2 regions of the Bacillus cereus group sp. BfR-BA-01383 genome follow, and region 1 is predicted to be linked to the other one. Evidence: a T-box and tRNA genes for the amino acid it is inferred to sense, from the RefSeq annotation. Region 1 holds a T-box; the other holds one or more tRNA genes.

Region 1 (13,146 bases):
TATTCACACTATCATTGATATCACCTAATTTACTCATACCAGTTCTTAGAAAAATAAAAAAGTCGTGGCTTATAAAATGCCACGACTTTTTTATATTAATTCGTACTAATTCCTCTTGCTGCCCAAATACGATCGATATCAGCAGCGTGTTGTCCGCCATATAAAAGAGCATCCGCTTGCTTAATTGCTTTTGCTCCATCACGGAATTTTGCATTTGGCGTTAATGACCAATGTGATTGTAAAATAATTTTTGTTGCTACATCACGGCCAAAGGCTTGTGCCATTTCGTATTGGCCTTGTGCCCAAATTTCCCCATCATTATGCACTTCGTTCGTTATATCTTTCGGATACACTTTATTCGTATCTAATCGGCGTAAGCATGTCGGATCTGAACTAGAATACGCAGTCGCATCCCATTCTCCAATACATGCTTTTCCGTAACCTGTCGTTGATACCGCATCTTCATAAGTAGCGCCTAAGAAATCTCCAAACCCTTCTCCCATCGCTCCGCCTTCTGCTGAACTTCCAAAGCCAGGTACTTGATTGTCTTGAATCGAATGTCCATATTCATGTGCGATAATACCCGCATCTTCCGCATCATCTACTCCGCCAGTACCAAATGTTAATGCTTTCGTTGATGGTGAATAAAATGAGTTATCATCAGTTGTACCATTTACATTCACTTTAATGGAACGGTTATTAATATTTTTTAAGCCTAATCCTTGAATGTAACGCTGTAATGTATCAATATGATAATACGACATAACATCTTCAAAACTATCATTTGCGCGTGTATAGTTGAATTGTAAATTTGTAGATTTTGTCTTCGCTTTTGAAGAAATCGTAACATACTCTCCAATTAAAAATCCTGTACCATCTAACCCTTTTAAAGTAACGGTTTTCAATTGATTCGTTAAAGCCGCTGAATCTGCATCTTTATTATCCTTTAACCCAGCTAAACTACCACTAGATACAATTGGGTTAGGTAAAAATACTTTTCCTGTTCCTTCTGCCTTTCGGTTTATATCAACCTTTTTTATTAGCTTCCCATTTTCCGCATCAACAAATGTTTCCCATGCACCGAAAGGTTTATTAGAATGGACTAAAACTTTGTATACTGGGATAGCGATTCCCTCTTCAATAATATATCCGAATTCTTTCTCTGTAGGAGCCCATAAGTTTTGCTCACTTTCCCCTCCAACATACGCCATTGATTTCTGTTCTGCTTCTTTTTCACTAATCTTTTTCGTTATTTCCTTCACATTTTGAACAGGCTGGTAATCCGACACAGCAAGTACTCCTTGCCCTTGTCCATTAATAGTAACTGTTATTTGTTTTGAAAATACAGGAGCACCATTGACTACTTGCTGGAACCGAACATATGAAGCTACTGACGTATCCGTTGTAGAAATATATTGTAAATCGGAAAGGTCTGGCTTTAATCCGTATTCCGTAGCATGTCCTTTTAAATATTCAATTGCTTTCTTTTGCGGCGAATACGCTTCTAGCTTTACTTGTTGTTGTTTTTCAAGTGCTGAAACAGTAGAAATTGTCCCCATTACTAATGGTACAGTCATTGCCATTGCCACCATTTTTTTGTTAAACATAGAACCACTCCCCCTAATAAATTGAAACCTTTACCCCATTCCTATAAGGCTATTACTGTCCACAAGTAACGAAATAAAGTGAATCTACGAGTAATTCTATATGAGCAATTCTATTACCTTTCCATTTAGGGTAAGTGAAATTTTCTCAATATTTATGTGTAAAACGAAAACAATACTTTAGAAATATATTTCTTTTCCAGTCATACAAAAAGGAAGTTGGAATCATTCCAACTTCCTTTTTTCTTTAATTAGCCGCGCTTAATTTAATACGGACTTTTGTCTCACCTAAGGAAATTTCATCGTCTTCATTCGTTAAGTGACTAAATGTAAATTGCTTGACGAGCAAGTTTTCCTCCAACAAATCTTTATGATTCGTTAACGTTTTCTGTAGTTCTTGCTCTGTATCAAGAATAACATCCACTCGTAAATTAACTGGTAAATTCAACTGTTTACGATATTCTTGAACGGCGCGAATGAATTCACGTGCTACCCCTTCTTGTAACAATTCTTCCGTTACATTTGTATCTAACATAACCGTATATTGTCCGTTAGTTGTATTAGAGAATCCTGATTTCGCAACTTTCTCTACCAATACATCTTCAGCCGTTACGACTACTTTTTCTCCTGATGCAGCTTCATATACTGCTTTTTCAGTTGAAACAAAGTTTTGTACTTCTTCTTGTGATAATTGTTTTAACCAGCCGTTTACTGCATTCACATTCTTACCGAACTTGGGCCCCGCCGTTTTAAAATTCAGCTTTAATTGATATGATGTGTACTTCGTTTCATCTAGTTCAACATGGAATGCTTTCACATTTAGCTCATCCATTACGATATCACGATAAGGTTCCCAATCGATATCATTCTCTTTATGCTCAAGTAATACAAGTTCTGATAATGGCTGTTTTACTTTTAAAGAATGTTGATTACGGTTACTTCTTCCTAGCTCAACAACTTGTAAAACAGCATCCATTTCCGCTTCTAACTTCGGCTGAAGTAGTGATTCATTTACAGCTGGATAATCTTCTAAATGAACGCTTCTTCCTTCTAAATTCAAATGAATATCTTCAGCAACAAACGGTGTAAATGGTGCAATTAATTTACTAATTGTTACAAGTACTTCATGAAGTGTCTCATATGCAGCTGCCTTTTCAGCATTCATACCAGATTCCCAAAAACGATTACGTGAGCGTCTTACATACCAGTTACTCACTTCATCTACAAGTGCCGCAATTTCACGAGCTGCATTCGTAAACTGATAATCATCAAGTGCTGTTCTTACCTTTTTCGTTGTGCTATGAAGTCTTGATAATACCCATTCATCTAATTTCGTCCGTTTAACATCATATGTTTCTTTCGGATTATACTCATCTAAATTTGCATATAAAACATAGAAGCTATACACATTGACTAACGTATCTACAAATTTCGATTTTGCTTCCAGTACTGTTCTTTCAGAAAAACGCTTCGCATTCCAAGGAGCACTGTCAACGAGTAGAGCCCACCTTAGCGCATCTGCACCAAATTTCTCTACTAAATCCACAGGGTCTAGTGCATTGCCTTTACTTTTAGACATTTTCTGTCCTTCTTCATCTAAAACATGCCCGAGTGATAATACTCGTTTATACGGTACTTTTCCAGTGTATAGTGCTGATACTGCTAATAAGCTATAAAACCAGCCGCGCGTTTGATCAATTCCTTCTGCAATAACATCTGCTGGAAACTGTTCTTCAAATAACTCTTTATTTTCGAATGGGTAATGATATTGTGCAAACGGCATGGAACCACTATCAAACCAAACATCAATTACTTCTGGTGTACGGTTCATTGTACTTCCGCATTTTCCGCAGCAAACTTGTACTTCATCTACATATGGCTTATGCAATTCTAAATCTTCAGGTGTTTCTTTCGTGCTATGCTTTCTTAATTCAGCAATGCTTTTCGGCGCAAATTGATGATCGCAGCTCTCACATTCCCATACGTTTAATGGCGTTCCCCAGTATCTATTTCGGCTAATATTCCAGTCCACCATATTTTCTAAAAACTTACCAAATCGTCCATGTTTCATATGATCTGGATACCAAGTAACAGAATCATTATTTTGTAAAAATGTATCTTTAATTGCAGTTGTTCGGATTAACCAACTTTCTCCTGCATAATAAAGTAGTGGTGAATCACAACGCCAGCAATGTGGATAGCTATGTTCATACTTTTCTTTATGATATAGCAACCCTTCTTTCGCTAAATAACGTACGATATCAACGTCACAATCTTTTACAAACTTACCTTTCAAAAATGGTACAGCTTCCGTATACTCACCTTTTTCATCTACAACATGTAAGAAAGATAATCCTTCGTTTTGAACGACTTTATAATCGTCCTCTCCATATGCTGGAGCAATATGAACGAGTCCTGTACCACTATCTGCCGTTACGAAATCAGCTGCGATGACACGGTAACCATTTGTAACTTCTTTCATCGGAAATGGTGCTGTATAAGATGTGTTTACTAATTCTTCGCCTTTATGAACTGATAATACTTCATAGTTTTCTTTTAATACATCTTGTACACGTTCTTTCGCAACAATGTATACATGATCTTCTTGTTTTGCTTTAACATATTCCATATTCGGATGTACAGCGAGTGCTACATTCGCTGGAAGCGTCCACGGCGTTGTTGTCCAACCTAGGAAATACTCATTTTCACTATCTTTCACTTTAAACTTAACCGTTGCACTTAAATCTTTTACTGTTTTATACCCTTGTGCAACTTCATGTGAACTAAGAGATGTTTGACAGCTTGGGCAATATGGAGAAACTCTATGCCCTTTATACAACAAGCCTTTTTCATGAATCGTCCCTAAAATATGCCATACACTTTCGATATATGGATTTTCTAAAGTAACATATGGATCATCCATATCTACCCAGTAACCGATACTTTCAGTGAATTCACGCCACTGCTTCTCATATGTGAATACACTCTCTTTACACTTCTTAATAAACGGCTCAATTCCGTACTCTTCAATTTCATGTTTACCCGAAATACCGAGTTGCTTTTCAACACCTAATTCTACAGGTAAACCATGTGTATCCCAGCCCGCTTTTCTTAATACTTTATAGCCGACCATCGTTTTATATCTTGCTACTACATCTTTAATCGCCCGCCCGAGCGCATGACCAACGTGTGGTAGTCCATTCGCTGTTGGTGGTCCTTCATAAAATACGAAAGATTGTGCACCTTCTCGATTCTGAATTGATTGCTCGAAAATACGTTGTTCGTTCCACTGCTTACGAATACGTGTTTCTCTCCCTACAGCTGACTCTTTTACATCTACTTTTTTCATGTACAATCACTCCTTTGAATTTTTTAAAAAAGCACACAAAAAACCCGTCCCTATGAAGTAGGGACGGGTTTACCCGCGTTACCACCCTAATTCTATTAGCTTTTCACTAATAGCACTTAGCAACGTACTAACATACGCGTTCTTTTTGTAACGGTAGACATCCGTCCGGGCTTACTTATGTTCAGCCACGGCTCCTCGGAGATGATTTTCAAATAACGTCTGCACACCGGCTTTCAGCAATACACCGGCTCTCTGGAGAACAGCTCACTATTTTACTCTTTCTCGTCTTCAGATTTGTATACTTTATTAAAAGTTATTTTATGCTATTCAACAATTAATTGTCAACTAATTCGAAATATATATTTAATTATGCCCTTTTTTAACTATTCCTATACAGTTACTTCTCAAGTTCTCGTATTCCTGCTAAATCTTCATCCTCCTCGATAAGCTCAGCAAAGAATCCCGTTTCATCTTCACGAAGTACAATTTCAAGTTCTTTTTTAGCCTCTTCATTTCTGTTTAAAAGCGCTAAGTAACAAGCATGATCATATCTTGCTAACAAATTATTTGCATCAACAATTAATATTTCACTCGTTACTTTTTCTGCCTGTATCGTTTGTCCAGCCCCATGATACGAAGATGCTAAAGAAAGAAGAATTGCCGTTTCATTTGAATGATGTATAGAAGCACCTTCTAATAAATGAATTGCCTCTTCAAATCTCTCTTGACTTTGGTACATTTCTCCTAAAACAAGGAATCCTCTACTTACAAACGGTGTTTTTTCCGTTAATTGTAAGCATATTTTTTCTGCTTTTCTTTCTTCTCCAGCTCTCTGGAATACTTGTGCTTGCAAAAGAAGAGTATCATAATCATCCGGTAGCTCTCGGACCATTTGCTTCGTTAACTCTAGAGCATCTCGTAACATCCCTTCTTCCTCACACTCGATGAAAAGATTTACAAGTTGCTTTGCTACCTCATAATCCCATTTATTTTCTATCGCTGTTTGCAAAACTTCTATCGCTTCTTTATTCATCGCTGCATTCTCGTAGAATAGTGCAAATCGCTGCGCTGCCATACTATTTTTCGGATTTAACTTTAACGAAATTTCATATAAATCAATGATTGTTGTAATCATTGAAATTTCTTTCGCGCGATTTTTCATACGATAAAAAGCTCTCGTAAATATAGATTTTTTCGGTTGTTCATTTTGTTGACGCACAATCCAACATTCCGTAACCGCAGCTGCTGCATACATAAACGCAGCACTTTTTTCTGCTTTTTTCACTTGTAATGTATGAAGAAAATCTCGTATGCTAGACAATTTCTTATGCTGTTCTACTGCTTTTACATAAACATCAAAAATACGTTCATTACCTATATCTTGTTGCATTACTTTCATTGCAACTTCCATCGCTTTTGCATCTCTTTTTTTCACCAATACATTCGCATAATGATATAGAACTTCCGTATGTTCACCATCTAATTGTATCGCTTGCTCAATTTGTTCTTTTTCCTTATCTATTTCATTCATTGCTCCATATACATATGCAATCGCATCTAATCGCCATATTTCAGGCACTTCCTCTGCTAACTGTTCTAATTCCGTTAGCAGCTCTTCTTGTAATCCTACTTCTACTGAAAGCTGCGCCAAGTATTCCATATTTATATGCAATGGTTCTTCTTTCATCGCCTGAACCATATGACTTTGTTCCTTTGAACGATTTTCTTCTTTTTCGTATATTTCTGCAAGCTGTAAATGTACACCAACGAAATTTCCATCAAGTTCTAAACATGTTTCATACGCTTGTTTTGCTTCTGTCAATTGCCCTAATGCCATGAGTGTTTCGCCAATTCTGTAATAAGGTAATGCCGTGTTCTTTTGTTCTATTGCCTTATTATATCTTTTCATCGCTTGACCGTACTGTCCAATAGATTCATATAAAATACCTGTATAACAACTGTATTCACTTACTTCATTTCTTTCTTTTTGTAACGTTCTTAAAAATGCTATACCTCGTTGTACAAACACCGTTCCTTTAATTCGATTTACATATTCATCTAACGCACTTGCTACATTATAATCTCCCTGCTTTATACCACTCTCTAATTTAGCCAATGCTACTTTTAGCTCTTCCTCATTTCCACCAAGTTCAACCTCTGCATCCCATAAAACCATTCCTGCATTCATAAGGAAATCTTGACTCTTTTCAATTTGTTCTTCGATACTGAGAATATATTTTTTCGCTTCCCTATATTGCTCTTTTGCCATATAGACTTGAGTAAGTCCGAAATGAGAATAAACATCTTCATTATTTTCTTCTAAAGCACGCTTATACAATACTTCTGCTTCTTCCAAACTATCATTCTGAAAATGATAGTCACCTAACCTTACGTAAAGAGGTGCTTTATCATCACAATTCTCAATGCCTTCTAATAAAATTTCTTTCGTACTTTCCTCATCCTTCAAATCTGATTCGTATATTTCCGACAGTTTCGTATAAATGTAAGATGCATTACTATCCAAATGAATCGCTACTTTAAGCCCTTTTATCGCTAAATGTAATTTCCCTAATTGATGTGCACATCTCGCTCGCTCATACCATACATGCGCCTCATTTTTATACTCTTTTAACAAATCATTAAAGATTTCATACGCTTCTTCATATCTTTCTAAGTCGATTAATATTAAACCGTGATTCGTTAAAGTGAACCTTTCAAGACTACGCTCTAAAGCAACTTGAGAAAACTGCAACGCATTTTCAGATTGATCGATATACATATAGGATAAAGCGAGAAAACTCCATGCAATCGGCTGATCTGCATCCAATTGCAATGATGAACGAAAACTTGAAATCGCTTCTATATACTTTTCCTGTTCAAATGCATACCTTCCATTTATCAAATGATATAAAGCACGGTTATTTTTCTTCTCAACACTTGCCAGCATTTGCCCAGCTTTCTCCATTTCTTGAAGACGAATAAAGCATTGTGCACCATGCAATTCAACAAAATCCGAGTTCGGAAACTTTTCCGTTAACTTTTCTATACAATATAGAATAAACTCTTTATCCACTTCAACATCTAAGTGCTTAACCGTATATAACCACGTATTCGGATTTTCACTCGTCTCTTTTAAAAATCTTACTAATTTACTTATTCCCTCTTTATCCTGTTCATCTAAATGATCCGTAAGAGAAAAAATAGATTTAAAATAACGATTTTCTTCTTCATTTAAAAATGCTAGTTGCTCCTTCTTTTCTTTCGGAACAAACGTAATCGCTAAACAACCTGTGTAACGATATCTCTCTTGCAATTTACTATATTCCACAAGAACTGGTTCTATAAAATTCGGATCTTGAACATAAAAAGCTTGTAACGTATCATCATATCCAGATAGTACTTGCACATGTGAAGCATGTTCAATGTCTATACTTAATAATACAGGAATCCCCTGGTCAATCAGTCTCTTATAATTTTCCTCATTCCCTTTAAAATAACGGTATTCATAACCTAGTTCTTCTAAATAAGAAACTGTATCTGAAAACTTCGAACCTGTCATATCAAAAATAAACTCTGCTATTTCATCCTGCGTACGTTTTTCTCCCCATATTTGCAACATCATTTCTAAACTTGTCGGAACACAATAATTATCCTTTTGTACAATTGGAACTATCGGTAAGTGTACCTTTTTTCCATCTGGATTTTTTTCTAAATTATGATATAAAGACTCTTTTAAAGTTTTTTCTTTTTTTAATAGCACTTGTAAATCTACAAGTTTATTCATTTTGTACAGCCCTTCTGCACGTAAATGTACAAAGTAAGCTTCATAAGCATGATAAGGAAGCTGATGATTAATGTTATCCATTACCGCTAACATCTCTTCATATTGCCCTAAATCTAATAAATACTTTACCTTTTCAAAATGAAAATATGGTACTTGTGGAAACTTTACAATTGCATCATCAATTAGCTGTAATGCACGTTTTTGTTCCCCTTTATTCGCATATAACTGTGATAATAAATATGTGGATAGTTCTTCACAATCTTTATGCTGCATGCCAGCTATAAATTGTTCCTCTGCCTTCTCCCATTCACCTGTATGCATATAGACGTAGCCCCATTTATCAAAGACTGCACGTCTACTGTACTCCTCTGCTTTTTGCATATAGATTAGCGCTTCTTCATTTCGTTTCATTTCTAACAGACATCGTACTAACGTAAAATATGTTTTCGCTAAAAAATCAGCATCTATTTCTTCTTTATTTACCTTTTCTAAAGACGATTTTAACAACTGTTCTGCTTCAAGAATTTTCCGCTCATCAATTAGCTCGTCACAATATAAAGAGAGCGTTCTCATATTTGGGAATTTTTTATAGGCGTAGCGAATGAGGAATGAACTGTATTGGTGCATAAGACCTTCATCAGTAAGGCGAATTAATATATCAAACTCCTCATGTGAAGAAATATTAGCAAGCCAATTTTTCACATAAGATAAAGTATTCGTTTCTTTTATATATGAAATTTCTTTATTTATTTCCTGTAATCCATCTACAAATCTCTTGTCTTTTAAACAAGCTTCTAACTGCTTAAAATCTAGCATGCATTCACCTCGAATTTATATTTATACTGCTATTTGCGGGCAGTAAAACTTCAACCTCAAAATCCCGCTGGAGCAAAGAAGTTAGGTGGGAGTCGGGCTGCGCGTAAACGCCCGATTGGTGTGGGCTAATAATCAGTGGGGCTGAACAAAACCCCCACTGATTAAAGTTTCACTTTATACTGCTACTTGCTTAGATTTTACACATCATATTGTAGGTATTCAACTATAATCTCTTATAATGAGTGGTATTATTTAATGTTATTCGAATTTATAACAGAATATAGTAAAAACAATTGTTTTTCTTCGTATTTTGTTTGATTATATGGAATAACAAAAATGAAGATCTTATCTTTTTGAATTTGAAATTAGTACATGAAATTATATCGGCGATAATTCAAATATATTAGCGATGAGATGATGATATCGACTTGCCAACATTAAGTGATATTTTTTCATTTATCAAATTTCAAATCTGCAAAAACACCGTAATGATCGCTAGGAAACACGCCAAATGAAGTTAGTGATGTATCACCAAGTATAGATACCTTTTCAATTGTGGGAATTTCAAATGAGTCATTTTCTTGTATCATAATCCAATCGTATCTTTTTTCTTGCTTTACATCGCCTTTTAAATTCGGATTCTTTTTATAATCTAAAGTTGGTTGAGCTATCATGTTCTCTTGATCTTCTTTGAACTGAGCTACATCTATCCAATGCTTGCTAATTAAGTATTGATGCACCATTGAATATGGATCATCATTAAAATCACCACATAATAATTCATAATCACTAACGCTGTTTTTAATCCAATTATTCACAGTATTCATTTGTTCTTGTCTTATCCTACTAGATTTCCAATTTAAATGAATATTCGTTATTCCAAACTTGTACCCTTTATATTTAAACATGATTCGAATGGCACAATAATCCGATTCCTCTATATCTGTTTCCCAAATAGCTTCTTCAGCTAATATAGGGGTTTTACTTAAAAAGGCTAGTCCTTCATCTGGAGAATCGGGGTACTCTTTAAATATACAAAACGGATATCCAGTTTGATCCGCTATATACTGCGCAACATTTTTCTTTGATTCATAAGTAACACAACTTCTAACTTCCTGTAGAGCAAGAATATGCGGGGAAATATTTCGAACTTCCTCACAAATGGCTTCTAATCTCTCAACCCAAAAACTCTCATGATTCCATATATTAAAAGTAGCAATCCTAATCATATCGCTACTTTTTAACATTCTATTTCACCAAATGTAATTTTCATATTCGGAGCATATACTAAAGATGAATGTATATGAAATACTTTAAAAAATCGTAACTCGGCTTCATATTGAGCTAATGCTTCATCATATGCTAATCCTCTTGCCATTAAACGTTCTGTAAATAGCTGTTTATCTCCTGGATTGCCCGCTATTCCCTCTTCTTTTAATGAATGATACAGTCTATGTTTATCATTATGATGCATTTTAGAGTCTAAAAAGTTCACTTTATCACTCACTCTACACTCAATATTTTTCACGCCTAATTCACTTAAATACAGCGGTATTTTCATGCCGATATTTCCATCCTTACCATTTCTTTGTGTGTCTCTTTCAAATACTTTCTGCAAAGCACCTAGCCTGATAATTTCTGATTGATTCTCTCCATCTAATACGTAGGAAGACATATTTGAAATCCAATGTGGTTCAAAACAGATTACTTTACCGCCATCCTTAATTGAATGTACCATTTTTTCTAGCATCGTTTTTGGTGAACTCATATGTAATAAGAAGGCATGGCAGATTGCTATATCGTATTTATTTTTCAATTCAATTTCTGTAGCATTCCCTTCAATAAATTCTGATTCATATGGAAGTGAACGAAATAACTCTCGCGCTTCAGCTATTAATGTTTCCCCGCTATCAATACCCGTATACTTTGAGCCCTTTGGAAGTAAAGGCAACAATACTAGGCCTAAATAGCCGTATCCACAACCGTAATCAACAATATGTACTGGCTCAGAAATCTTCCAAACTGAATTCACTAGAAATCTTAAATAATCATCATTATAATATAATTCTCTCGTATTTTTTAAATATGTTAGTTTACTGTTCCAATCATACGTTTCCAAGTCTAACGCCTCCTTTTATATACAAAACTAAAGTTCTCTATATAATAACCGTATTCCTACACTATTCTTAAAATTTCAAAGTAAAAAAAGCTAGTGCATTGTTAACGATACGCTAGCCTTTTTTATTTGGAAGAAAGATAGACAATTAGAAGTTTAATCAGTACAATCACAATCTAAACAATCCGTACAGTCTAAATCGCCACAATCTGAATTTCTCTTTCTTTTGTTTCTTTTAAGATAATAATACAGTAGCACAATCATTAGTGCGCAAATAACAAAAGCTATTATTGCTTCTGCATACTTGTTTTGAATAATAAAACCTATTCCACTTCCCCCTGAAATAAAAATTAGAATTAAGTAGATCCAGAACATGTAAGTAGTTACCTCCGTTAGTATATGCCTTAAGATAAAATCCATATAATACTAGATGAAATGAGTAATCCCATACCGTTACCGCTTAATATACCGGTAATTACTCTTAGCAAATTTGTGCTGCTTCTCCATTTCAACTTTTGGGTGAATCCATCGATAAGTAGTGGAATTTGAGCACAAAATGCTAACACTAATGAAAGAGTATACGAAGGCACTATAAAAAAATATATTGGAAACATAAAGAACCCAATAAACATACCTGTGCATCTCGCACATAAAGGTATGTATTTTTGTAATTTCATAAAGCTTCTTTCCGATCTTCTATGACAAGGAATTTGTAAAATAAAAGTTCGAATCAATATGAATCACCCTCTCTAAAAAGATTTTAATTGATTTTGCAAAAAAATTATATATCAATAAAAAAACAAACCAGGTTCATACTAGACCCGGTTTGTCAGTTTACTACTAAGTTCATAATGATTATGCTCATTTTTACATCTCCTCAGGTGCCTCCACCCCAAGTAACCGTAACCCTTCTTTTAATACAACCGTCACAGCATACACTAATGCAAGTCTGCTATCTTTTTCTTCACTCTCTTCCAATATACGTACATTTCCGTAATATTTATTGAACGATTGTGCTACATCTAATACGTATTTCGAAATGATTGATGGCTCATTTTTGTTGAAGGCTGCTTCAATTACTTGCGGGAACTTGTTTAGTAATTTTACGATGCTCCAGCTATGATTATCTTTTAAGGCAAACGTACACGTTTCAAATTCCACACTTTCTTTTCTTAAAATAGAGCAAGCACGTGCATGTGTGTACTGTACGTACGGTCCTGTTTCTCCTTCAAATTTCAGCATGTTTTCTAATGAGAATTCAATATTATGCATACGCTCATTTTTTAAATCGTGGAAGATGACTGCCCCAACACCGACTTGTTTTGCTACTTCTTCTTTTTGTTTTAAGGTTGGATTTTTCTCTTCAATATTTTGTTTTGCAAGCTCAACTGCTTCTTCTAATACTTCTTCTAGTAAAATAACTCTTCCTTTACGTGTCGACATTTTCTTACCGTCTTTTAAAATGAAGCCAAACGGT
Region 2 (21,000 bases), on a different contig from region 1:
ACCAAAGGTGAATGTGCTTTTTTCGCTCGTGGGAAACGCAATACGTGTTAACCTCGTAATAGAATATAGCGGATTGGTTATACTTATATTCTTCTGTTTTTTATTATGTTAAAGGTAGAAGTTAGTTATTCTAAAAGGTCAGATGAAAAAATAAAGGGATATGTAGCGTAGTTGAAGAAAATATATTATAATAAAAAATTGTGATAAAAACCTATATTTTACGTTTAGACTTTAATTTTTCAGAATAAACTAGGGATAGGATTTACGAAAAAGACATGTAATTACGTTAAATCGACAAAATCTATACAAGAAAACGCACATTATGGAAGGATTCACAGAAGGGATGTAGAATACAGAAATATGCAAAACATCAATTAAGATATTATTTGATGTAGATGCATGTCCCGTGAAAACTAAAATTGTGCAAGTTGAAACGGAAACTTATGTCAAGATTTTGTTTGTCACATCGTATACTCATCGTTCAAGAAAACAGCAAGGTAATTGGATCTATGTAGATTCTGAACAAGATAAAGTTGATTTTTATATTAATCAACATGTAAAAGTAACAGATCTCGTGATCACGCAGGAAATGGGACTTGCCAGTCTTTTTGTAACAGATGAGCCAATGAATACAATTTTATATAGTAAGCATGTATCTGCGAAGTTACGCAGAGAAGGGACCCATACGAAAGGTCCAAAATCGTTTGCGACACGTGATCGACAACACTTTCTAACAATTTTAGAAAAAATATTGTCGAATTATAAAGGAATTTTTTAATTTATATCGAATACAAAATACGACACGGAGATGGAGTTATGGGGAACAGAATTCCCGAAGAAGTTGTTGAACAGATTCGGACATCATCCGATATTGTTGAAGTGATTGGTGAATACGTTCAACTTAGAAAGCAGGGGCGTAACTATTTCGGCCTTTGTCCATTTCATGGTGAGAATTCTCCTTCATTCTCCGTTTCATCTGATAAGCAAATTTTTCATTGCTTCGGATGTGGAGAAGGCGGAAATGTATTTTCATTTCTAATGAAAATGGAAGGACTGGCTTTTACCGAAGCTGTTCAAAAGCTTGGTGAAAGAAATGGAATTGCGGTTGCAGAATATACATCAGGGCAAGGACAACAAGAAGACATATCTGATGACACTGTCATCATGCAACAAGCTCATGAACTTTTGAAAAAATATTATCATCATTTATTAGTAAATACGGAAGAGGGAAATGAAGCACTTTCGTATTTATTAAAACGTGGTATTACAAAAGAGATGGTTGAGAAGTTTGAAATTGGTTATGCATCACCAGCTTGGGATGCAGCAACAAAAATTTTACAAAAAAGAGGTTTATCGCTGTCTAGCATGGAACAAGCAGGTCTTCTAATAAGAAGTGAGAAGGATGGTAGTCATTATGATCGCTTCCGTGGAAGAGTTATGTTTCCAATCTATACTTTACAAGGTAAGGTGATAGCGTTTAGTGGAAGGGCATTAGGAGATGACACCCCGAAATATTTAAATAGCCCTGAAACACCGATTTTTCACAAAAGTAAATTGTTGTATAACTTCCACCAAGCAAGGCCGTTTATTAGAAAACGTGGGCAAGTGGTCCTTTTTGAAGGGTATGCGGATGTACTAGCTGCGGTAAAAAGTGGTGTGGAAGAAGCTGTTGCGACAATGGGGACAGCTTTAACTGAAGAACAAGCAAAACTTCTGCGACGTAACGTTGAAACTGTTGTTCTTTGCTATGATGGTGATAAAGCAGGGCGAGAAGCGACGATGAAAGCAGGGCAATTATTGCTAAAAGTTGGTTGCCAAGTGAAAGTTACATCCTTGCCAGATAAGCTTGATCCTGATGAATATGTGCAACAATATGGGACTACCGCTTTTGAAAATCTTGTGAAATCAAGTATAAGTTTTGTTGGTTTTAAAATAAATTATTTGCGTTTAGGGAAAAATTTGCAAGATGAGTCTGGCAAAGAAGAATATGTGAAAAGTGTTTTAAAAGAGTTATCGTTGCTACAGGACGCGATGCAGGCAGAATCATATTTGAAGTCATTATCGCAAGAATTTTCGTATTCAATGGAAACACTTTTGAATCAATTGCACCAATATCGCAAAGAACAAAAGGTACAGCAAAAACAAGTAAAGCAGGTTGCTAAGCCATCTCAAATTGTTCAAACAAAACCGAAGTTAACAGGTTTTGAAAGGGCAGAAAGAGAAATTATTTACCATATGTTGCAAAGTGCAGAAGTGGCCGTTCGTATGGAACCCCATATAGAAGATTTTCATACAGAAGAACATAAAGGGATTTTATATGAACTATACGCATATTATGAAAAGGGAAATGAACCTTCAGTCGGAACATTTTTAAGTTGGCTCTCTGATGAAAAGTTGAAAAATATTATTACCGATATTTCGACGGATGAATTTATTAATCCAGAATACGCAGAAGAAGTGTTACAAGGCCATTTGGAGACGCTCAGACGTCATCAGGAAAAACTTGAAAAGATGGAAATCATCTTTAAAGTAAAACAAATGGAAAAAACAGATCCTGTAGAGGCTGCTAAATATTATGTAGCATATTTACAAAATCAAAAAGCGAGAAAATAGCTTTTTTGATAAAATTTTAGTATAATGAATGTTTGTATCTCGCGTAAGGAGGGGAACAGATGGCTGACAAACCAGCTCGTTCTAAACAAATTGAAACTGAAATGACCCTTGAGCAAGTGAAAGAACAACTCACTGAGCTCGGAAAAAAACGTGGCGTTCTTACATATGAAGAGATTGCAGAACGCATGAATGGATTTGAAATTGAATCCGATCAAATGGATGAATACTATGAATATTTAGGTGAACAAGGGATTGACTTAGTTGGTGACAATGACAACGACGAAGGTCCTAATAATCGCCAAATTACAAAAACAGAAGAAGAGTTCGACCTAAATGACTTAAGTGTACCACCTGGAGTGAAAATCAACGATCCTGTTCGTATGTACTTAAAAGAAATTGGTCGTGTAGATTTACTATCTGCTGAAGAAGAAATTCGACTTGCAACGCGTATTGAAGAAGGCGATGAAGAAGCGAAACGTCGTCTTGCAGAAGCAAACTTGCGTCTTGTAGTAAGTATTGCAAAGCGCTATGTGGGCCGTGGTATGCTTTTCTTAGACTTAATTCAAGAAGGGAATATGGGTCTAATTAAAGCGGTTGAAAAGTTCGATTATCGTAAAGGTTTCAAATTTAGTACGTATGCAACTTGGTGGATTCGCCAAGCGATTACACGTGCTATTGCAGACCAAGCGCGAACAATTCGTATTCCAGTTCATATGGTTGAAACGATTAATAAGTTAATTCGTGTACAACGTCAATTATTACAAGATTTAGGACGCGAACCATCTCCTGAAGAGATTGGTGAAGAAATGGATCTTGCACCAGAAAAAGTACGTGAAATCTTAAAAATTGCACAGGAGCCAGTTTCTCTTGAAACACCAATTGGTGAAGAAGACGACTCCCATTTAGGTGACTTTATTGAAGACCAAGAAGCGACATCGCCTGCGGACCATGCAGCGTATGAGTTGCTAAAAGAACAATTAGAAGATGTGTTAGATACACTAACAGATCGTGAAGAAAATGTTCTACGTCTTCGTTTCGGTTTAGATGATGGACGAACTCGTACGCTTGAAGAAGTTGGGAAAGTATTCGGCGTAACAAGAGAACGTATCCGTCAAATTGAAGCAAAAGCACTTCGCAAATTAAGACATCCAAGCCGTAGTAAGCGTCTTAAGGATTTCTTAGAATAGGCTACCTTTAAGTTTACTTCACTTTTGTGAAGTAAACTTTTTTATTTTGTTAATTTTTGTTAAAATTTAGCTATCAGCAACGATTACAATTTCTTGTAATTTATTTTACAGAATTGTCTTTTGATTTGCAAATGCTCATTTTTCGATTTTTCGATTAATTTTGTTTATTCTATACAAAAACATATGTAGAAAAACGAAAAATATGACGAGAAACGTTAGTAATTATCGAAATAATAAGTGATATAACAATAAAAAACAATAAACTGAATTTATGGAATATTTTCAACAAGTAATAGTTTACTCTTTTCTGATAGAGCGTTTTCAAGTACAATGGAAATGACTGAATCATCTAACTATTTAGGGGTATAGAGGGGGGAGAAGAGATATGAAACGTAATCCGCTGATTCCGTTCGCTCTTATTGCAGCATTGGGTATTATCGTTATGTTTGTATTTTCATTTCAGGGGCTAAATAAATCTAAAGAGTTAGCTGATGCAAAAAATGGCGGGAAGCCAGCACAAACAGCATCAAAGCCAGAGGATATTGTGAAGCAAAGCTGTACGAGCTGTCATGGTGATCAGTTACAAGGGGCAGTCGGACCTAATTTACAAAAAGTTGGTGGAAAACTTTCAAAGGATGAAATTAAAGAAATTCTTTCGAAAGGAAAAGGAAATATGCCACCAAATATAGTTCCAGCTGATCAAGCAGCTAAAGTAGCTGATTGGTTATCGAAGAAAAAATAAAGTTCTGTATCACAAGTCTTTTGCGTTTGCAAAGGGCTTGTTTTTCTATGTTTTCTAAAATACGATGAGTAATAGAGAATGAAAGTGTTGTTATGGACTTGCAACAACTACTATAAATTCATTATCATGGAGACAGACTGACAAGAGAAGGAGTAATGGAAATACATGAATGAAGTAAAGCTTTCAAAACGATTAGAAGAAGTTGTGCGGGAGATTCCAGTAGGATCTACAGTAGCTGATATTGGATCTGATCACGCGTATTTACCATGTTATACAATTATAAATAATATTGCTACAAAAGCAGTTGCAGGAGAAGTTGTAGATGGACCATTTCGATCTGCGCAAGCAACTGTAGCTGAAAGTGGCTTACAAGATAAAGTAGACGTTCGTAAAGGGAATGGATTAGCTGTTATCACACCAGGAGAAGTTGATGTAATTACGGTTGCAGGAATGGGTGGAGCGCTAATTCGTGACATTTTAGAAGTGGGTAAAGAAAAATTAGAAGGTGTAACGCGTCTAATTTTACAACCGAATATTGCAGCGCATCATATTCGCGAATGGTTTATTGAGAATGGATGGGAGCTTATCCATGAAAAAATCGTAAAAGAAGACGGGAAAATTTACGAAATTTTAGTTGGAGAACGAGGAGATATTGGGGCACCTTATTCTGATAATAAGCAAGCTGAACTATTTATGGGGCCATTTTTAATAAAAGAAAAACGTGAGGCTTTTGTTGAGAAATGGGAAGGAGAATTGAAAAACTTCCAAAATATTTTAAAACAGTTAGAACGTGCGGCAGAATCTGGAGAAACACAGGCGAAGCGTGCAGAAATAGAAGCGAAAATGAAAATGATAGGGGATGTTTTATCATGAGTAAAATTCCGAATGGTTATGAAGTTATTTCTTTATTTGAAGGTATGTATCCGAAGCATTTAGCGATGGAAGGGGATAAGATTGGCTTACAGATTGGAGCGCTTAATAAACCTGTTCAGCACGTATTAATCGCATTAGATGTAACTGAGGAAGTTGTAGACGAGGCAATCCAACTAGGAGCGAATATCATTATTGCGCACCATCCTTTAATCTTTAATCCATTAAAAGCGATTCATACAGATAAGGCGTACGGAAGAATTATTGAAACGTGTATTAAAAATGATATTGCAATTTATGCGGCACATACAAATGTAGATATTGCTAAGGGCGGGGTAAATGATTTACTTGCCGATGCGTTAGGGTTACAAAATACAGAAGTATTAGTTCCTACATATGCAGAAGAAATGAAAAAAATTGTTGTGTTTGTACCAGTGACTCACGCAAAAGAAGTACGTAAAGCACTAGGAGATGCAGGTGCTGGCCATATCGGCAATTATAGCCACTGTACGTTCAGTAGTGAGGGGACAGGCACATTTGTACCTCAAGAGGGAACAAAGCCTTATATCGGGGAAACTGGACAGTTAGAACGTGTGGAAGAGGTGCGTATCGAAACGATTATTCCAGCTTCACTACAAAGAAAAGTTATGAAAGCGATGTTAGCAGCTCACCCATACGAAGAAGTGGCTTATGATGTATATCCGCTTGATAATAAAGGTGAGACTTTAGGTCTTGGTAAAATAGGATATTTACAAGAAGAAATGACACTTGGTCAATTTGCAGAACATGTGAAACAATCATTAGACGTGAAGGGTGCAAGAGTTGTTGGCAAGTTAGATGATAAAGTGCGCAAAGTCGCTGTACTTGGTGGAGATGGCAACAAATATATCAATCAAGCGAAATTTAAAGGGGCAGATGTATATGTAACAGGTGACATGTATTATCATGTTGCTCATGACGCGATGATGCTCGGTTTAAATATAGTTGACCCAGGACATAACGTTGAAAAAGTAATGAAGCAAGGTGTGCAAAAGCAATTGCAAGAACAAGTAGATGCGAAAAAACTTAATGTACACATTCATGCTTCTCAGTTACATACAGACCCATTTACATTTGTATAAGAAAAATAAAAACCGTTGCTCATATAGGCAACGGTTTTTATTATTGTTCTTTTTTTACTTTTACACGAGGTAATATCTTTTGAAGTGGTACTTTTCGAATTCTCTCCCATGTAGCTGGGTTCATTGGATCATATTGATCTAAGAAAGCGATAACTTCTTTTGTAATTGGTGTTGGAGTAGAAGCGCCTGCTGTAACAGCTACGTTTTCTACACCCTGTAGCCACTCTAATTGAATCTCGCTTACATCTGCAACACGATATGCTTTTGTACCAGCGATTTCTTGTGATACTTGTGCTAAGCGATTTGAATTGTTACTTTTTGGATCGCCAACAACAATTGTTAAATCTGCAACGTCAGCTTGTTTAGCGACAGCTTCTTGGCGAACTTGAGTCGCTAAACAAATTTCTTTATGAAATTCTGCTGTTGGGAATTTTTTCTGAATGTCTTCCATTAAATGTTGAACGTCCCATTGGCTCATCGTTGTTTGATTCGTAACTAAAATTTTATCCGTTGGGATTTCTAATGTTTTTAAATCATCGGCTTTTTCGATAAGATGAACGATATCAGGGGCAATACCAACTGCGCCTTCTGGTTCTGGATGATTTTTTTTGCCGATATAAATGACATGGTAACCTTCAGCTTTCTTTGCTTCAATAAGGTCATGTGTTTTTGTAACATCTGGACAAGTTGCATCGATTGTTGTTAAACCTTTTTCTTTTGCACGTTGTTTAACTTCTGGAGAAACACCATGTGCAGTGAAAATAACAGTACCAGAATCGATTTTATCTAAAATCTCTAATCGACTTGGACCATCTAATGTAATAATGCCATCTTCTTCGAACGCATCTGTTACATGTTTGTTGTGAACAATCATGCCTAAAATATAAATAGGTCTCGGTAATGATGTATCTAATGCGGCGTTACGTGCAATAACCATCGCGTCAACAACACCGTAGCAATAACCACGAGGGGAAATTTTAACAATCTTCATGTGAGTAATCCTCTCCTTCTAAACAAGGGATACTTTTGTGCATAGTCCATTACATTATAAAGGAGGAGTCGATAGAAAACAAAGGATTGTTACACATATAGTTTTGGTTTTGTTGCTATTTGTTGAATAGGCTCCTCTGGTAATTCTTTTTCTATGACTGGCTCAATTACTATTTTTTTTCTTTTCCGTTTTCTTTTTTGGGGTGGAGGAGGTGGAGTTGCTACCTCAACCTTTTCTATTAGGTCTTCAGTTTGACTTTCTTCCGTACTTTTTCCAGAGGTGAGGATTTTAACAATGCTTGGTAGGTTACGCATAATGGGACTGTACTGTTCGACGACAGGACCTACAGATTGAACGACTTGGGATACTTTTTCGATATTGCTTATCATATTAGTTGGATTCGAAATTAGGTTCGAAAAAAAACTTCCGATGCCGCTGCTTGATGTTGCTGCAGCTGTAGTTGATGCGGCACCGCGCGTTTCATTTGATTCATACATTTGAGGCGGTATCATTTGTTGGGGATGCTGCTGCATGTATGGTGGATACTGTTGATGTTGCTGGGGGTATTGTTGCTGATATTGCTGCTGATATTGCTGTTGATATTGTGGCGGTGGTTGCTGATGCATCATCGGTGGTCCTTCCATTTGTCGATAAGGCGGGACCATTTGCATGAAAGATTCGGTGGGATCGTGTTTTTTAAAGAGTTTAGCAAGGAAACCTTTCTTTTTTTGTGCCATCGGTGGTAGTTGTGGAATTGGATACGGTGTGTAAGGTTGCTGTCCTTGATTTGGATACATTTGCCTTATAGGGGATTTCGGAAACATGTGAGAAATCCTCCTTTCTTCAGTTAGGTATATACACATACAATATGCAATGGAAGGAAAGAAGGTTAGTTTTTAGGATAAAAACCTAAACTAAAGATGGCTTTTATTTGTAGATTTCGATATAATGTAGACTTGACTGATTTGTGCGCGCAGTAGAAATTTTAGAAAGAAGGTGTAACTTATGACACTACAAACTTTTACACAGTATGATTTTAAACCATTTTTAATAGATGCAGTTCGTGAACTACGCTTTTCAGAGCCGACAGGAATTCAACAGAAAATTTTCCCGGTTGTGAAAAAAGGTGTGAGTGTAATTGGACAATCCCAAACAGGTTCTGGGAAAACACACGCATATTTACTTCCTACACTGAACAGAATTAATCCAAGTCGTGAAGAAGTACAACTTGTTATTACAGCGCCTACTCGTGAGTTAGCACAACAAATTTACGAAGAAATCGTGAAGTTAACAAAGTTCTGTGCAGAAGATCAAATGATTACAGCACGCTGTTTAATTGGTGGAACTGATAAACAACGATCAATTGAAAAGTTGAAAAAACAACCTCATATTGTAGTTGGAACACCAGGACGTATTAAGGACTTAGTAGAAGAAAAGGCGCTATTTGTTTATAAAGCGGATACTATTATTGTCGATGAAGCGGATTTAATGCTTGATATGGGATTCATTCAAGATGTAGATAAAATTGCAGCACGTATGCCTAAAAACTTGCAAATGCTAGTTTTCTCTGCAACAATTCCTCAAAAATTAAAACCATTTCTGAAGAAATATATGGAGAATCCAGAACATATTCATATTAATCCGAAGCAAGTTGCAGCAGGAAATATTGAGCATTACCTTGTGCCTTCAAGACACCGTAATAAAATTGAATTAGTGAAAAATATGCTACTTCAATTCAAACCGTACTTAGCAATCGTCTTTACAAACACAAAGAAGAAGGCTGATGAAGTAGCCGATGGATTAGCAGAACGCGGGTTAAAAGTAGGGCGTATACACGGCGATTTATCACCACGTGATCGTAAAAAAATGATGAAACAAGTTCGTGATTTAGAGTTCCAATACATTGTCGCAACAGATTTAGCGGCACGCGGTATTGATATTGAAGGAATTAGCCATGTTATCAACTATGAACTTCCATCAGATTTAGATTTCTTCGTTCACCGTGTTGGAAGAACTGCACGTGCGGGTCATTCAGGTATTGCAGTGACAATTTATGATCCAGCAAATGAAGAAGCGTTAGATAGTTTGGAAAAACAACGTCATATCGAGTTTAAGCATGTAGATTTACGCGGAGATGAGTGGGCGGATTTAGGTGACCGTCGTCGTCGTAAGAGTCGTAAAAAACCAAATGATGGACTAGATGTTATGGCAACAAAAGTTGTTAAAAAGCCGAAAAAAGTAAAACCAAACTATAAACGAAAACTTGCAACAGAACGTGACAAAGTAAAGCGAAAATATAGCAATAAAAAAAGATAAGGGACTTCCCTTATCTTTTTTTGTCCGGTTATTTGTGAGAGTACATAATTAGTTAGGATAGAAAAATATGAATTAAAGTTTCACTTAATCGAGTTAATTTAAATATAGAGTATAGCCTGTTTAAATAGTCATATAAATGTGTGTAGTGCCTTTTTTGTGAACAAACAATTCACTACATATTTCTACAAATTATGCTATCATTATATCTATTGTATATTGAAGAGGTGATTGTATGTTAAAGATTGGATCTCATGTTTCAATGAGTGGTAAGAAGATGTTATTAGCAGCAAGTGAAGAGGCTGTTTCATACGGTGCAACAACGTTTATGATTTATACAGGTGCACCGCAAAATACACGAAGAAAACCAATTGAAGAATTGAATATAGAAGCAGGAAGAAAACATATGGAACTGAACGGTATTGAGGAAATTATCGTCCATGCTCCGTATATTATTAATGTTGGGAATACGACGAAACCAGAGACGTTCCAATTAGGTGTCGACTTCCTTCGTATGGAAATTGAAAGAACGGCAGCATTAGGGGTAGCAAGGCAAATTGTTCTTCACCCAGGAGCTCACGTTGGTGCAGGAGCAGATGCTGGTATTCAACAAATTATTAAAGGGCTTAATGAAGTAATAACGCCAGAACAAACGGTTAATATTGCGCTAGAAACGATGGCAGGAAAAGGAACAGAATGCGGTCGTAGCTTTGAAGAAATTGCGAAAATTATTGATGGCGTAAAATATAATGAAAAGCTATCTGTATGTTTTGATACGTGTCATACGCACGATGCAGGATATGATATTGTAAATGATTTTGACGGTGTATTAAATCAGTTTGATAAGATCGTTGGAATTGATCGTCTACAAGTACTTCATATTAATGATAGTAAAAATGTGTGCGGAGCAGGAAAAGACCGTCATGAAAACATCGGTTTCGGTCATATCGGTTATAAAGCATTGCATCATATTGTACATCATCCGCAGTTAATGAACGTGCCAAAAATTCTTGAAACACCGTATGTAGGTGAAGATAAAAAAGACAAGAAGCCACCATATAAGTTTGAAATCGAAATGCTGAAAAATGGTATTTTTGATGAGGGAATTCTTGAAAAAATTAAAGCGCAATAATAAGGAGGGGGATTTTTTCCCCTCCTTATTTTAGTAGTTGTTGAAATAAAGTATTTACTTGTTGGGCGGTAGCAGGAGAGGTGAGTTTTGCAATTTGTTTTAAGAGCTCTAGTCGCTCGTTATTATCATAAATATTAATATTCTTTCCTTTCATAAGTAAAACAATTTGATCAGCTTGTGCAGCTGTAATGGGAACTTCATATTCTTTACTATATTTCAATAACTCTTTTGTAGAAATATGATTTAATTTTTTATTAACAATTTGTTTAATGAGATTCATCGTGTTATCCTCCTTCACACGTTCTTCTATCGAAATATATGAGCGTATAGCTTGTATATATTCTTATAGAGTTTCTTTTTATGAGGAAAAGAAGCGTATGTTATAATAAAGGGACAAAACTACAGAGAAAGAGTATAAGGAGGACTTATGGAGCAAAAGCAACATCGAAAAGAAAGTGTTATTCATCTCGTTTATCGCTTAGTTATGATTATTTTTGGGGCAGCATGCGCGGCGGTAGCAATTGAACTATTTTTAATGCCAAATAAAATTATTGATGGTGGAATTATTGGTATTTCTCTTATTTTGGATTATCTGACTCCAAATATTTGGTGGTTAAGTTTCTCTACTTTGGTTGTTGTTCTCAATATTCCGTTTATGTACTCAGGTTATAAGCAAATTGGAAAAACATTTATGTTATCTTCGGCATTCGGTATTGTAGCTTTAGCATTTATTGAATCAACGCTACATGCTGTTCCGCCATTTACAACAGAGCCAATTTTAGCAACGGTGTTTGGTGGTCTTATTTTAGGCCTTGGTGTAGGGCTTGTTATTCGTCATGGTGGATCAATGGACGGAACAGAAATTATGGGGATTTTATTAACGAAGAAATTACCGTTTTCTGTTGGTGAATTCGTAATGTTTGTGAACTTATTTATTTTTGCATGGGCGGCATTTGTATTTGGTGTTGAACAAGCAATGTATTCTGTTATGACGTACTATATCGCATTCAAAACAATTGATACAGTAATTCAAGGGTTAGATGAAACAAAAGCAGTTTTAATTGTATCAGATCAATATGAGGAAGTATCAAATGCGATTTTACATCGTCTTGGTCGTGGAACTACAAAGCTTGTAGCAAAAGGTGGTTACACAGATAAAGAAAAAGAAGTTATTTATGCAGTTGTAACCCGTCTGGAAGTGACGAAGTTAAAATCAATTGTGCATGAAATTGATGAAAATGCTTTTGTTACTATTATGAGTACACAAGAGACAAACGGTGGTAAGTTTAAATCAGCTATTCACTAAAAAGTTATTTGTAATATTTTTCGAAAGCAGAGAATTTTTCTCTGCTTTTTGTTATAATAGTAAGGTTTCCTGAAATAAAAGATATATTTTAGGCAGATTGGTTTACAACTATAATAAGCTGTACTATAATTCAAATAGATATAAATCGGAATCATTCTGAATTAAAATAGGTGAGATGCTATGAATAATATATTGGAAATAGAAGGATTAACGTTTCGATACGAAGATCGCAACGTGTTAGAAGATATTAATTTGCAAGTTCCGAAGGGAGCTTTTTTAGGTTTAGTTGGACCAAATGGTTCAGGGAAATCGACTTTGCTTAAATGTTTATTAGGTGTTTTAAAGCCAAGGCAAGGAAGCATTCGATTGTTTGGTATTGATAGTAAGAAGTTTAAAGAATGGAATAAAGTTGGTTATGTATCCCAAAAGGCAAGTAGTTTTAACTCAGGTTTCCCAGCAACAGTTTTTGAGGTCGTGTCAATGGGACTTGTTTCGAAAAAAGGTCTTTTTCGCTTTTTTACGAAAGATGATAAGGCGAAAGTAGAAAAAGCAATTGCTGATGTAGGGATGAGTGAGTTTCAAGGACGCAATATTGGAGAACTTTCCGGTGGGCAACAACAACGTGTATTTATTGCTCGAGCACTTGTAAGTGATCCACAATTGCTTATTTTGGACGAGCCTACTGTTGGGATTGATGTGAAAAATGTAGAAAGCTTTTACGAGATATTAGAGGATTTAAACAAAAGGTTGGGCATCACGTTAATTCTTGTTACACACGATATGGGAGCAGTTACTGAGAAGGTAACACATGTTGCATGCTTAAACCAACATCTACATTTCCATGGTAATGTAGAGAAATTCCGAGAGTTAGAAGATGCGGAAATGTCCGTCTTATATGGGCATCATGTTCACCGTTTAGAACACGAGCATGAGCATCACGGGAGGATATAATGATACAAGATTTTTTACAATATGACTTTTTACGTAACTCTTTATATGCGGGGATTTTAATAGGACTTGTTGCGCCGCTTATCGGTGTGTTTGTTGTAATTCGCCGCATGTCGCTTATTGCAGATGCATTAAGTCATGTGACGTTATCAGGTATTGCTGCAAGTTTATTACTTGAAAAAACAATTTTCACAGGTGGATTTTTAAATCCTCTATATATGGGGATGATTTTCTCGATAGGTGGAGCGCTACTAATTGAAAAATTGCGAACTGTATATAAGCATTATCAAGAATTAGCAATTCCAATTATTCTTTCAGCGGGAATGGGCATCGGTGTTATTTTCATTTCACTTGCAAATGGATTTAACACAGATTTATTTAGTTATTTATTCGGTAGTGTAAGTGCTGTTACAAGTGGGGATTTAATTATTATTGGTATTGTAGCAATTGTTGTACTTGCAACGATTAGTTTATTATACAAAGAGTTGTTTTTACTATCATTTGATGAGGAATACGCTGTATCAACCGGTTTGAGTGCAAAGTGGATTCACTTTATTTTTATTATTTTAGTTGCGCTTGTTATTGCAGTATCCATGCGTGTTGTAGGGGTTCTTCTCGTATCATCTTTAATGACGTTACCAGTTGCAGCAAGTATTCGTATTGCTAAAGGATTTAAACAAACAATTTTCTTTTCCATTATATTTGGTGAAATTGCAGTAATTGGTGGAATGTTTGCTTCGTATCAACTTGATCTAGCACCAGGTGGTACAATTGTTGTGATAGCAGTTCTTATTTTGATCGGTGCAATTTTATGGAAGAAGAAAAAAACTGCATAAAGTAGGGATAGGTATGAATCTAACAGAAGCTTTACGCCTAATGAAAGACAAAGGATACAAACATACTGGAAAAAGGGAAGAAATGCTCAGATTATTTGCGGCTCACAATCGTTATTTAACTGCGAAAGACGTTTTGGAGCATATGAAGGATGATTATCCAGGGCTTAGTTTTGATACGATTTATCGTAACTTAACAGTTTTTGCTGAAATCGGTGTTTTAGAACAAACGGAATTAAATGGTGAAAAACATTTTCGTTTTACATGTTCTATTATGGAACATCATCATCATTTTATTTGCTTGGATTGTGGTGGTACGAAAGAAATTACTTCCTGCCCAATGGATTTTATGAATAAAGATTTTAACGGTTATGAAGTAACCGGTCATAAATTTGAAATATACGGCCGTTGTCCAAAATGTGCAAAATAAAAGCTCGTCGGTTATATAACTGACGAGCTTTTTTGCATAGAAGAGAAGGTTGCTCACAAATATTGTGGGCAACCTTCTTTTTATTGTTCTTGTGTTTCTTTTTCTTTTTCTTTTTCTTTTTCTTTTTCTCGTTCAGCAGCCATTTCAGCAGCAATTACATCGATTTCTTTTTTCAGTTCTTCTACCATTGTTTCTTCTGGTACTTTACGAACGACTTGCCCTTTACGGAATAATAGTCCTTCTCCGCGTGCACCGGCAATACCGATATCAGCTTCACGAGCTTCACCAGGACCGTTTACAGCGCAACCAAGTACTGCAACTTTAATTGGTACTTGAAGTGTAGAAATATATTCTTCTACTTCGTTAGCGATGCTAATTAAATCAATTTCAATACGACCGCAAGTTGGACAAGAGATAAGTGTTGCAGCATTAGAGGCAAGACCAAATGACTTTAATAGTTCGCGCGCAACTTTTACTTCTTCAACTGGATCAGCACTTAATGAAATACGTAATGTATTTCCAATACCTTTGCTTAAGATTGCTCCAAGACCAGCGGCACTTTTTACAGTTCCGGCAAATAATGTTCCGGATTCTGTAATACCTAAGTGTAATGGATAATCAAAAGCGCGAGCAGCTTTCTCGTATGCTTCGATTGCTAAGTTAACATCAGAGGCTTTCATAGATACGATAATATCGTGGAAGTCTAAATCCTCTAAAATTTTAATGTGATGTAGTGCGCTCTCGACCATACCATCTGCAGTTGGATATCCGTACTTTTCTAAAATGTGACGCTCTAATGAACCAGCGTTTACACCGATACGGATTGGAATACCGCGTTCTTTTGCTGCATTTACAACAGCTTCTACTTTATGGCGACGACCGATGTTACCTGGATTGATACGTACTTTATCAATGCCACCTTCAATTGCTTTTAAAGCAAGGCGATAATCAAAATGAATATCAGCAACAAGTGGAATGTTGATTTGTTTTTTAATATCAGCAATAGCATCTGCTGCGCGTTCATCTGGAACGGCAACACGAACAACTTGACAGCCAGCTTCTTCTAAACGTTTAATTTCAGCAACTGTTGCTTCAACATCATGTGTTTTTGTTGTTGTCATACTTTGTATAATTAATTCATTATTACCGCCAATTGTTAAATTACCGACTTTAACTGGACGTGTTTTTGTACGATGAGTCATTTCATTCACGAATAGATCGCTCTCCTTATAAAAGAAGTTTCTTATTTAGTCCCTCATATCAATGATAGTATACGTGATACAGGGCTATAGAAACCGAAGTGCTCGGTTTCACTTTTACTATTGTATCAGCGCCTTTATGTAATTGACAAGGATTAAGTGATTGCTTATTGATATAACGGGAATTTATAAGACTTTCCAATTTGTATTTTTGTAGCAGATGTACTTTTATTTAATTGTTTAAAGTCATCAATTACTTTTTCAATAGAAGGAATTTTTTTCTTATTAATTTGTTCTGTAATTGAAAGGACGGTTTCACCAGTTTTTACTTCGATTGTTTTATAGGCTACATCCGTTTCTTTTTCTGCTGCATTCTCTTTAATTTGTTTTGTACCTGTGTCTTCTTTTTTAATCGTTTGGGCAGCGGTTGTTTTTTTATATGAACTTAACATCGGTAAAGTGCCGATTTTTATATCGTAATAAAATATATAACAGAGAACAAGCACGAATAAGAATATACCTAATCTTTTCATATTCTTCACTCCTTTGCTAGGAATATATGCTTGTCCAAAAAAAAAATGCCTACTTAGGCATTTTTTTATCGTTTTTATTTTTCTTTTGGTTTTGGAACTTCTTTAATCGTTAAGTATAGAACGATTAAAACAACTGCGATATAAATGAACGTTGCCCCAGGTACGACGATCTTGAATAAATCCATAATCATAAAGAAGATTGTTGGGATTGTGTAGCTGTATGCGGTTAGTGTCCAAACTTGTTTATAAGATAGTTTGCGTTGACCGCCCATGGCAGAACCGATGAATGCAAGTAAAGTCACGCCTAAAAAAGTGATGAATAATTGGAATAGGTACACTAAAAATCCGATAACAAATAATAAAATTGGATAAATATTATCGAATAAAGAAATGAATTCTTGTAGATCTTTTTTCTCAAGGGATGCACCTAACAAATCGTTATAGGAATACGTTTGCGTTTGACCATTTCCCATAGAGACTACTTTATCTTTTAAAACAAATAAACCTGTTTTATTTTGATATTTTTCTAAGTCTGTTGAATTTGGATCAAATACGAAAAGTGCATTGCCCTCTTCTTTTTCAATAGGTTGATCAATATCTGCTTGTAGTTCGCCATTTTCAATTTTAAAATCAGGTAAATCTTTATCGATGACTTGATTTACCATGCTCACACCATCCTGGATCAAACTACCGTACAAGAATGTTCTTGGAATAGTAGTAATTAAGCAAAGTAGCATAATATACAAAATGGTTTTACCAATTTTTTGAAAACGGAATAGCGCCATATCTTTAGGCGAGTATATACTTTTTGCAAATTGGGTAAATATGGACATAGATTCACTTCCTTTATGTATGTATAAAATCATTGTAACGTACGAATCTAGGGAATCTCAAGTTATATTATATTTATATATAGTGGAGAGAACTGGATTTCTCTTTTATTAATTTTCTACTTTTAAAAGAGAAAAATACAATTGACACTTTTCTTTTGTATATGGTAAATTTATCTTACATTTCTTAAAGGATATATCCGATAGGAATTCAGTTATTTGATATGTTATTACATACATAATTGTGGACCCTTAGCTCAGCTGGTTAGAGCAGACGGCTCATAACCGTCCGGTCGTAGGTTCGAGTCCTACAGGGTCCATATCCATTTCATAAGTTTATTACGTTAGCAGGAAGCTTCCTTGTAGAAGGGAGCTTTTTTTTACGGAATATATGAGCATTTTAATTGAAAAGAAGTGGGAATTTTGCTACTTTAATGGTAGCAAGACAATGTGATCTATTTGTTTGCACCCTATGGCAATTAGGGTAGAATGAAGTTGTATGTCACATATGAGTGGCAATACATAAACTGGGAGGAATATAACAATGGCAAAACACGAATTACCAAATTTACCTTATGCGTATGATGCATTAGAACCTCACTTTGACAAAGAAACAATGAACATCCATCATACAAAACATCACAACACGTATATTACAAACTTAAACGCTGCTTTAGAAGGTCATGCAGAATTAGCTGACAAAAGCGTTGAAGAATTAGTTACAAACTTAAATGAAGTACCAGAAGCAATCCGTACAGCAGTACGTAACAATGGTGGAGGACATGCAAACCATACATTCTTCTGGACAATCCTATCTCCAAACGGTGGTGGACAACCAGTAGGTGAACTTGCAACTGCAATTGAAGCGAAATTCGGTAGCTTCGATGCATTCAAAGAAGAATTTGCAAAAGCTGGCGCAACTCGCTTCGGTTCTGGTTGGGCTTGGTTAGTAGTAAACAATGGTGAGTTAGAAGTAACAAGCACTCCAAACCAAGATTCTCCTCTAACTGAAGGTAAAACTCCAGTTATCGGTTTAGATGTTTGGGAGCATGCTTACTACTTAAACTACCAAAACCGTCGTCCTGACTACATCGGTGCATTCTGGAACGTTGTAGATTGGAACGTTGCTGAAAAACTTTACCAAGAAGCAAAATAATTGTATTAATTAAAGAAAAAAGCTAGGAGAATGCTCCTAGCTTTTTTCTATGCTCTCCTTTTACATAATTGGGCTTGTCTTTGGAAGACTAGAACATGAAGTAAAGGAGAGTTGTGTATGAAGTGGAAACATATAATTGGTGACGTTGAAGTGAATCGGGATTTAGTGTTATTGCTCCTCATTGGAGGTTTATACACGCTCGCAATTTCTTTATCGAATACGTTTGTTAACATTTATTTATGGAAACAAACACAAAATTATGTGAATCTTGGCTTGTATAATTTGGCCAGCGTTGTATTACAGCCTCTCACATTTCTTATAGGTGGGAAATTAGCGAAACGTATTGATCGCTCAATCTTGTTACGAATAGGCGTAGGCACGTTAGCTATTTTTTTTATCGTTGTTTTAGTGGCGGGAAAAAGCGCTTCTCACTATATTTTATTAATGGGGGCTCTCTTAGGAATCGGGTATGGTTTTTATTGGTTGGCATTCAACTTATTGACATTTGAGATTACAGAACCAGAAACAAGAGACTTCTTTAACGGGTTTCTTGGGCTTCTTACATCCTTCTCTGGAATGATTGGACCAATAGCAGCAGGATACACAATTTCACGTATGGAAAAATGGAGTGGTTATACAGTCATATTCTTTCTTTCATTAGTGCTATTTGCGATTGCTGTTGTTTTAAGCTTTTTTTTATCTAAGAGAGAATGTGAAGGGCGTTATGAAATCGTGCAAGTATTGAAAGAACGACGGATTGATAAAAATTGGGGAAGAATTACACGTGCTCATTTTTTTCAGGGGTTGAGAGAAGGAACATTTATTTTTGTTATTTCGGTATATGTGTATTTAGCAACTGATAGTGAGCTCGCATTAGGGAAATATAGCTTAGTAAATTCGGCTGTATCATTTGTATGTTACTACTTAGTCGCTCGTATGTTAAAGAAAGAGTGGCGAAAAAAAGCAATTTTGCTTGGAGGCATTATTTTATATGCGGTCGTATTTTTAGTTATATTCAATGTTACATATACAAAATTACTTATTTATGCAGCATGCATTGCGGTTGCTTACCCTATTCTACTCGTTCCATACGGATCAATGACATATGACGTAATTGGTAGAGCGAAAAATGCGAGAGAGTGGCGTGTAGAGTATGTAGTTGTCAGGGAATTATGGTTAAATGCCGGCAGAATTTGCTCCATTTTAAGCTTTTTGTGTGCTGTACTATTTTTTCCACCTGAAAAAAGTTTACCTTTTTTACTATGTATTTTAGGAGCTGGACATTTCCTTATTTATTTTGCGGTTAAAAATGTCAAATATGATGAGGGAAATGTGGGTAAAACAAGTGTTGTAGCGCAAGGAAACGCGCAAAATCAAACGGAACCAGAAGGTTAACTTCTCGTTTGTTTTATGCTAGAATAGAAAAAGATGTAAGACAGCAGTGAGGACACCTGTATGAAGGTGTCCCTTTCACATTACATAGCTGTTGGTAGAGGGGGTTTGTATGAGCAAGAAGCAGAAGCAAGCAAAGAAAAAGACCCACGTTCCTTTTCGATTAAACGTGTTGTTTTTTTGCGTATTTATAATGTTCTCCGCGGTTATTGTAAGGCTCGGATATGTACAAATTGTTCGCGGTGAGGAATATAAGAATGAAGTCGAGAAGAAAGAAAATTCAACGATAAGCAATCCTGTACCGCGTGGGAAAATATTTGACCGTTATGGGCGACCAGTAGTGGATAATGCAGCTGTTCGTACGATTACATTTACGAAAATGAAAGGGTCAACTGCGGAAGATCGCCAAAAAACAGCGACAAAGTTAGCAGATTTGATTGAGGTACCGATAGATAAATTAACAGATCGTGATAAAAAGGACTATTGGCTTGCTATGCATAAAGAGGAAGCTAAAGAAAAAATTACGAATAAAGATCGTCAAGAATTGAAAAATAACAAAATTGACGATAAAGAATTAGACGAGCGTCAACGAAGTCGTGTGACGGAAGAAGAGATGAATCAATTATCCGCAAAAGATTTAGAAATACTAGCGATTAGAAGTAAGATGGACGGCGGATATGCAATGACACCTCAAATTATTAAAAAAGATGCCACAGAAGAAGAATATGCGATTGTTAGTGAAAATCTAGCGACATTACCAGGTGTAGATACGAATGTTGATTGGGAACGAAAATATACGTATGATGATTTATTCCGAAGTGTTCTTGGCGGGGTGTCGACATCTGATGAAGGTTTACCGAGAGAAAAACTAGATTACTATCTTGTTCGTGATTATAATCGAAATGACCGCGTAGGGAAAAGTTATCTTGAGCAGCAGTATGAAGATAGCCTGCATGGTACGAAAGCAGAAGTGAAAAATGTTACAGATAAAGATGGTAATATTTTAGAAACGATTAATGTATCGCAAGGACAACGAGGTAATGATCTGAGTTTAACAATTGATATGGAATTGCAAAAGCGCGTGGAAGAAATTATCACCAAAAATTTATTGAAATATAAAGGGGGACAACCTCTTTTAGATCGTGCATTCGTTGTAATGATGAATCCGAAAAATGGTGAAGTTTTATCTATGGCTGGGAAGCAATTAGTGAATGAAAACGGTGAAACGAAAGTACAAGATTACGCATTAGGAACGATGACAAGTTCTTATCCAATGGGATCGACTGTAAAAGGTGCAACAGTACTTACAGGATATCAAACAGGTGCGATTCAACCAGGTACAGTTCAGCTTGATGAACCGATCGTATTAAAAGGAACGCCAAAAAAATCCTCTTGGAAGACAAT

What was found. A T-box is a leader RNA that pairs with one kind of tRNA and senses whether it is charged. The one in region 1 lies ahead of ileS (isoleucine--tRNA ligase), so its partner is inferred to be a tRNA-Ile.
Positions count from the first base shown of each region.
Region 2: it encodes a tRNA-Ile, which carries the amino acid that the T-box ahead of ileS (isoleucine--tRNA ligase) is inferred to sense. The anticodon was not compared.

Region 1 is NZ_JAKUFP010000005.1:183,176-196,321, reverse strand. Features, by position in the region: gene MR065_RS07780 (M36 family metallopeptidase) at 96-1,607, opposite strand; gene ileS (isoleucine--tRNA ligase) at 1,852-4,953, opposite strand; T-box leader at 5,010-5,251, opposite strand; gene MR065_RS07770 (bacteriocin-processing peptidase family protein) at 5,351-9,553, opposite strand; gene MR065_RS07765 (endonuclease/exonuclease/phosphatase family protein) at 10,006-10,800, opposite strand; gene MR065_RS07760 (class I SAM-dependent methyltransferase) at 10,794-11,672, opposite strand; gene MR065_RS07755 (hypothetical protein) at 11,826-12,044, opposite strand; gene MR065_RS07750 (DUF2085 domain-containing protein) at 12,074-12,403, opposite strand; gene argS (arginine--tRNA ligase) at 12,537-13,146, opposite strand, start outside.
Region 2 is NZ_JAKUFP010000001.1:297,728-318,727, reverse strand. Features, by position in the region: gene MR065_RS01825 (DUF188 domain-containing protein) at 407-778, shown strand; gene dnaG (DNA primase) at 817-2,613, shown strand; gene rpoD (RNA polymerase sigma factor RpoD) at 2,673-3,800, shown strand; gene cccA (cytochrome c550) at 4,186-4,542, shown strand; gene MR065_RS01805 (tRNA (adenine(22)-N(1))-methyltransferase) at 4,708-5,415, shown strand; gene MR065_RS01800 (Nif3-like dinuclear metal center hexameric protein) at 5,412-6,533, shown strand; gene MR065_RS01795 (4-hydroxy-3-methylbut-2-enyl diphosphate reductase) at 6,574-7,524, opposite strand; gene MR065_RS01790 (VrrA/YqfQ family protein) at 7,614-8,348, opposite strand; gene MR065_RS01785 (DEAD/DEAH box helicase) at 8,530-9,840, shown strand; gene MR065_RS01780 (deoxyribonuclease IV) at 10,073-10,969, shown strand; gene MR065_RS01775 (DUF2624 domain-containing protein) at 10,995-11,249, opposite strand; gene MR065_RS01770 (YitT family protein) at 11,397-12,275, shown strand; gene MR065_RS01765 (metal ABC transporter ATP-binding protein) at 12,456-13,226, shown strand; gene MR065_RS01760 (metal ABC transporter permease) at 13,226-14,059, shown strand; gene MR065_RS01755 (Fur family transcriptional regulator) at 14,073-14,486, shown strand; gene ispG (flavodoxin-dependent (E)-4-hydroxy-3-methylbut-2-enyl-diphosphate synthase) at 14,567-15,688, opposite strand; gene MR065_RS01745 (hypothetical protein) at 15,853-16,218, opposite strand; gene yqgB (protein YqgB) at 16,293-17,051, opposite strand; tRNA gene MR065_RS01735 (tRNA-Ile) at 17,295-17,368, shown strand; gene sodA (superoxide dismutase [Mn]) at 17,593-18,204, shown strand; gene MR065_RS01725 (MFS transporter) at 18,322-19,599, shown strand; gene MR065_RS01720 (peptidoglycan D,D-transpeptidase FtsI family protein) at 19,709-21,000, shown strand, end outside.